2 regions of the Paenibacillus sp. BC26 genome follow, and region 2 is predicted to be linked to the other one. Evidence: a T-box and tRNA genes for the amino acid it is inferred to sense, from the RefSeq annotation. Region 2 holds a T-box; the other holds one or more tRNA genes.
What was found. The T-box of region 2 lies ahead of BM412_RS21870 (glutamine--tRNA ligase/YqeY domain fusion protein). A T-box ahead of a tRNA ligase gene usually reads a tRNA of that ligase, here a tRNA-Gln.
Positions count from the first base shown of each region.

Region 1: it has a tRNA-Gln gene. The T-box ahead of BM412_RS21870 (glutamine--tRNA ligase/YqeY domain fusion protein) is inferred to sense a tRNA for this amino acid. The anticodon was not compared.

Region 1 covers NZ_FPAD01000004.1:24,911-28,327, reverse strand. The annotation lists gene BM412_RS23820 (helix-turn-helix transcriptional regulator) at 1-1,127, opposite strand, end outside; tRNA gene BM412_RS23815 (tRNA-Gln) at 1,685-1,758, shown strand; tRNA gene BM412_RS23810 (tRNA-Glu) at 1,769-1,845, shown strand; gene BM412_RS23805 (nucleotidyltransferase domain-containing protein) at 1,943-2,725, shown strand; gene BM412_RS23800 (RtcB family protein) at 2,750-3,417, shown strand, end outside.
Region 2 covers NZ_FPAD01000003.1:150,093-153,509, forward strand. The annotation lists gene BM412_RS21865 (amidohydrolase family protein) at 1-955, shown strand, start outside; T-box leader at 1,019-1,292, shown strand; gene BM412_RS21870 (glutamine--tRNA ligase/YqeY domain fusion protein) at 1,431-3,113, shown strand; gene BM412_RS21875 (SDR family oxidoreductase) at 3,309-3,417, opposite strand, start outside.

The DNA.
Region 1 (3,417 bases), on a different contig from region 2:
CATTGTCCCTGTGCCTCGACACGTTCGCGGACGAAATTAGCGCCGGATCGATCGGGATTATAGAAGCGGGCTAGAACCTTCAACGTACGCAGGGTGTCCGTTACCCAGCTATATTTCATCTGCTCCAAGACAATATGTAATCGTTGGTCGAATTCCTCTTCCGTTACGACCTCGCCTTCCTCCAGCTGCGTTAGACCTTCCATTCGGAACTTCATAATGCCTCGTTGCCCATGACAGATTAAGTACCATCTGCCGTATTGATGATCGTAGACGACGCGCAGCGGCAGTGCCGTTTGCAGTGTGCCCTCGGTTTCCCGTTCGAAGAGAGGATTGGAGTTTTGAGACGCGTAGCTCTTTCCTTTCTTCGGTGACAGGTAGAGAAACTGAAGCTTCTTCCGTTGTTGAATGGCTTTGAAAATCGTATATAAATGCGCTTCATCCAATATTCGAGAATGATAATGATATTTGTAACGATGCGTTTCCCCGGTGTCCGGATCGAAGCCTCTTTTATGGAGCGCCTTCTTCAAGGTTGCCCGAAGCAGGAAGCCTTGAACGGAAGGGACCTGCGTATTCGAGATGACATCGACGTAATCGAACAGATCCAGGAGCTCATTGTCGGATAGGTGGTCAATCAGATCGTTGGCTGCTTTATAGCGGTAAGGGCGACCTCCGTGCAGGCGGATGATGACGCCGACCTCTTCCAAGTACTTGAGATCCCCTCGAATTGTTTTCTCATCCGGAATCGGGTAGTCGGCAGGCATCTGCTCGCTGCAATGATCCTGCAGGTCCTTCGCGGTTAGCTCTCGGGATTGTAACACATTTATCAGCAGCGCAAGCCGGATGCTCTCCGTTTCTTTCAGCGATTTCGCACGAAATAAGAACAGAAGGAGCGGGTCGGCGGATTCGTAATAGTTGTATTGGAATCCATCGGATAAGACGGATCCCTGCTCTTGCGACAACCCTTGTTTGAGCGTGCCGAGCATCTCTTTGAGGCTGCGAAGCGTCTTGTCATAGGTATGTACGGAGATACCGAGCCGGTTGGCGAACTGCTGTCTGTTATAAGCGCCGCCGGCAAGCGCCAGCATGCGCAGGAATTGAATCTCTTTATCGAAGCTCTCCCTAGCCACTCGCTTCCCTCCAGCCTGTATCGATAACTTATGCTCTATATTGTATCAAGGACGAAAGTTGGGGGATATGGAAAATTTTTATCTGTCGCCATACTTCCGCCCTGTTCGCGAACGGCTTTATCGGCGAAAATCAGATCTAAGAAGCCGAGTGCTTCAGTTCACTACATATAGAAAGGAATGTTGAAGCATGCATGAGAGCAATCGACTCTATTGGATAAAACCGCTAGCTAACATGGAACAGCAGATGAACAAGCAGCAAGAGAGCACGGGTTCTAAGCACTTTATCATTCCATTTCATAGAGGCATTCTTTATAAGCGCAGATTCTTATCGGGTTGTCGGTTGTTATCTACAGCCTGACTCCGATAAGGATGGATTACATACGCGTACTTATAAAGACTGCTTGATGCCGAGCGGTCTTTTTCTATGGCTGAATGTGCTGTAGGAAAAGATCTTAAGCAACAGGGGTCTTTTTCTGTTAGGATCCCTGCAAAGTACATATCGCAATAAACCTCAGCATGAGTAAGAAAGCAGTGGAGGCCCTGGCCTCCACAAACATTGCCCGGTAGCCAAGCGGCAAGGCAGATGACTTTGAATCATCGACCGCAGGTTCGAATCCTGCCCGGGCATCCAACCATCACGTGGCGTGGTGGTGAAATGGAAAAACACACGGGCCTTTCACGTCCGGATATGCGGGTTCGAGTCCCGTCCACGCCACCAAAATTACAAGAAACTTCTTCGTCGTCATATTTACGCCGTGTTCGTTCGGTCATGGATGAGAGAAGATAAGAGCAAGAAGCAAACGGAGGAACGAACAATGGAACACATACATAGCATCATCAAGAATGAATTGGCTCGCTTGGAGCAGGAGGAACAGGTCATCGTCTTGTACGCCTGCGAATCGGGAAGCAGGGCTTGGGGATTTCCTTCGCAGGATAGCGATTACGATGTTCGGTTCATCTATATTCGGCGACCGGAGTGGTACTTGTCCATCTTCGATAAACGGGATGTCATCGAACGTCCGGTCAGCGATATGCTCGACATTAGCGGTTGGGACATACGCAAGGCGCTGAACCTGTATCGGAAGTCGAATCCGCCGTTGTTAGAATGGTTGCAATCCCCCATTCAATACGCAGAGAAACTTAGCTTGGCCGAGCAACTCCGCCAACTATCACCGCTTACCTTTTCGCCAAAGTCGTGTATGTATCACTATCTGAACATGGCCCGCGGCAACTATCGGATGTATTTGCAAGGGGAGCGGGTTCGGATCAAGAAGTACTTCTATGTATTACGTCCTGTACTCGCTTGCGAGTGGATCGAGCGATATGGCGAAATGCCGCCAATGGAATTTGAAGTGCTGGTGGAACGTCTGGTCCCTAGAGACGGAGAGCTGTGGCAGACGATTCAACAATTACTGTATCGCAAGAAAGCAGGCGAAGAATTAGACTACGAGCCTCGGTTACATGCCATTAATGCGTATTTGGAGGAACGGCTGCAGCATTTCGAACAGACAGCAGTCATGTTAACAAAAGAAGAGAGCCAATTAGGCGAGCAACTGGATGTCTTATTCCGCTCAACCTTACAAGAAGCTTGGCAATGATAATAAATGGGAGAGTTGTTAACAATGGCTTATCAAACTATAGATGGCGTAAGAGTTTGGGGAAACCCTGACCCGGGGGCGATGTCGCAAGCGAAAACCTGCGCGGAGCATGGGAATGTCGTGCAAGCATTATTGATGGCAGATCATCACAAAGGGTATAGTCAACCGATTGGCGGCGTAGTCGTGTATGACGGACAACTATCGCCTTCGGGCGTCGGCTACGACATTGCATGCGGCAACAAAGCGGTTCGAACAAACCTTATGGCCGCGGATATCAAGCCAACGTTGTCTAAGATCATGGATCAAATCGCCAAGAAGATCTCTTTCGGAGTTGGACGCGTCAACAGCGAGAAAGTCGATCATGAGTTGTTCGATGACCCGGATTGGAGCGTATACGCATCCCTTGGCCGGCAGGAGCATGACAAGTTAAAAGCCCTTGCTCGCGATCAGTTGGGAACGGTCGGAAGCGGGAATCATTTTGTGGATTTGTTCGAAGAGCAAGGAACGGGAAGACTGTGGATTGCCAACCATTTTGGCAGCCGGGGGTTCGGTCACAAGACGGCAAGCGGCTTCATCAATTTGGCCGCTGGTCGTGCGTTTCTGGCGAATGCACCGGGAGAGAAAATGGATCAGCCTCCCGTGCTGCTCGACATTGACAGCGAGCTTGGCGATATGTACTTCCGAGCGATGAA
Region 2 (3,417 bases):
GGCTCGGAGTATTTTCGACCGCATCGAAGAGGAAAAAATACTGCTGCCGAAGCTGCTTCCGGTTGCGGTAGATCGGGCGAAGCAAATCATTGAGCTGCTGCTCGGATTCGGATCGACGCATATGCGAGGTCATGTCAACATCGAGCCGACCAGCGAGCTTAGAGGGCTGGAAGTCGCGCAGCAAGCGCTTGCCGCCTACGAAGGCAAACTGGACTGCGAGTTGGTCGCATTCCCGCAGCACGGTTTGCTGCGTTCGAACTCGCGCGGCTTGATGAAGCAGGCGATCGAGCAGGGAGCTACGCATGTCGGCGGACTCGACCCTACTTCCGTGGATGGAGACATGGAGCAATCGCTGCATGCGATGATGGATATGGCCGTTGAAACCGGCGCCGGCGTGGACATGCACCTTCATGAGCAAGGGGCGTCAGGCTATGAGACGATGCACCGACTTGCCGAGATGACGATTGATGCAGGCTGGCAGGGACGCGTTACGGTCAGCCATGCATTTGGTTTTGCGAGTGGAACGCCGGCGCAGGCCGAGCAGCTGGCGGAACGTTTTGCGGAAGCGGGAATTTCGGTTGCCTCTACGGTACCGATTGGGGGACTGGTCATGCCGATCCCGATGCTGCATCGCAAAGGGGTGAAGGTGGAGCTGGGAACGGACAGTCTCACGGATCACTGGTCACCTTTCGGCAATGGCGACAACCTGGAGAAAGCGGGCCGCTTGGCTGAGGTGTACCACATGTCGGACGAATTTTCGCTGACCCGTGCGCTTGGATTTATTACCGGCGGCGTGCTGCCGCTTAATGAACAAGGGCAGCGGGTATGGCCGGCTGTCGGCGACGATGCTTCGGCAGTACTTGTGCAGGCGAGCTGCTCCGCGGAAGCGGTGGCCAGAAGAGCGCCGCGAATTGCTTCGCTGTATCGCGGCCAAGTTGTTTCGGGAACACTGTAACTAGAGCTGGAGTTAAACGCCTATTTACTGTAAAAGGATTTTCTGTTATCATCTTTCCAATATTCAAACGCGATGACGAGAAGAGTAGGGAAAAATCGTTCTTATACAGAGAGCTCCGGCAGCTGAGAAGGAGCAAGGAACATTTTCGCGAAACAAGCCTCTGAGCAGCATGCCGGAACCGCCGCGAGCGGGGATGGCAGGACGGGAGCTCCCGTTACAGAGCTAGGGTATAACCATCTGCATGCATAGAGGCAGGGCGGCGTACTTGAAGAGGTTAATATGGCGACATATTAATGAAGCTGGGGTGGCACCGCGAGCGATAAACTTCGTCCCCAAGACAACATGTCTTGGGGGTGAAGTTTTTTTAGTTTTTCAGTTGATGAATGCTGTGGCAACCAAAGGTTGCCCCAAACCAATCATCAAGCAGCGAATCGAACAATGTGTCCCATCATGACTTCATTAGGAGGCGTCGACCTTGGAAAACGAGAAGGAACATCATAACGAAAATTTTCTATATAAGCTGATTAGCGGAGAATTGGAGCAGGCGCCTTTCGGCAGAGCCATGTGCACGCGGTTCCCGCCCGAGCCTAACGGCTATCTTCACATCGGGAGCGCTTATGCGATCCACACGAATTATACGATGGCGCAAAAGTTCGGCGGCAACTTCCATCTGCGCTTCGACGATACCAATCCGCTTAAGGAGGATATCGAGTACGTCAACGCGATCGTGGAGGACATCCGCTGGCTCGGTTACGATCCGGGCGAGCACATCTACTATGGCTCCGATTACTCGGAACAAATTTATCAAGCTGCCGTCACGTTAATTGAGCGCGGCAAAGCGTACGTATGCGAGCTAAGCCCGGACGAGACAAGGGAGTATCGCGGAACGTTAACGGAGCCTGGGAGGAACAGTCCGTATCGGGGGCGGTCTGTCGAGGAGAACTTAGGGCTTTTTGCGAACATGCGTAATGGCGACTATCCGGCCTCATCCATGGTGCTTCGCGCCAAAATCGACATGGCATCGCCCAACCTCAATTTGCGCGATCCTGTCATTTACCGGATTATCCACGCGGAGCACTACCGGACGGGGAACGAGTGGTGCATTTATCCGATGTATGATTTTGCCCATCCCATTCAAGATGCGATCGAGGGAATCACCTACTCCCTGTGCTCGATCGAATTCAAGGACCACCGGCCTTTGTATGAGTGGGTTTTGGAAGGATTAGATATCCAAGAGCCCCCGCGGCAAAGGGAATTCGGGCGGTTAAGCTTAACAGGCGTGGTGACGAGCAAAAGATTCCTGAGGCAGCTTGTTACCGGCGGTTATGTAGACGGCTGGGAGGATCCGAGACTGCCTACGCTGCGCGGGCTAAGAAGAAGGGGCTTTACGCCGGAGAGCATCCGCCGGTTTATCGAGGAGATTGGCAGTATCCGTACGACGAGTACGGTGGATATCTCCTTGCTCGATCATTGTCTCAGACAAGAGCTGAAGGAGAAGATGGTGAGCGTGATGGCGGTGTTGCAGCCGTTGAAGGTGGTCATCACGAATTATCCCGAGGGTGAGACCGAGCTGTTGACGGTGGAGAACAATAGCGAAAATGAGGCTTTGGGCAAGCGGGAGGTCCCGTTCTCGCGGACGATCTATATCGAGCGGGATGATTTTATGGAGGTGCCGCCCAAAGGGTATCACCGACTGAGTCCGGGAAGTGAAGTGCGGCTGAAGGGCGCGTATTTCATCCGCTGCGAGGAAGTGATCAAGGATCCGGCGAGCGGCGAAGTTACGGAGCTTCGCTGCACGTACGATCCGCTTACGAAGAGCGGCACGGGATTCACCGGACGCAAGGTGAAGGGAACGATTCACTGGGTATCGGCAGCGCATGCGGTAAAGGCAGATGTTCATCTGTACGACAAGCTGCTGCTTGACGAGAGTGCGCCGACACGCGAAGACGGCAGCTGGGCCGACGCCATTAATCCGGATTCGCTCACGGTCGTCAAGGACGCGCTCATCGAGCCGTCGGTTCGAGGCGCCGGTCCGGAAGCGAAGTTCCAATTTTTCCGTCATGGGTTCTTCAACGTGGATCGGAAACTTAGCGGCCTGGATGGCACGCTTGTGTTTAATCGGATTGTGCCGCTGAAGGATACGTGGAATAAGAAGTAAGCGAGGCTCCGGCGGGTGAATTCACCTTGTTATGCGTATATGCCGCTTATCTATGCGGCTAACCCGCACAAGCCGCTCCCCGGCAAGCAAGGAGATTTCGAAATTCGCACTCTCGGCAATCAAACTAACATCCATGAGCAGCCAAACAAAAGGGACGCCCCGCGATCAAACTCGCGAGGCGTCCCTTTTCTATACTTACAGCCCGCGAACCAACCCGCCGTCCACCATCAACGCTTGGCCGGTCATATAGCTGTTCGCCGGCGATGCGAGGAACGCGACGTAGCGGGCGAATTCCGCCGGATCG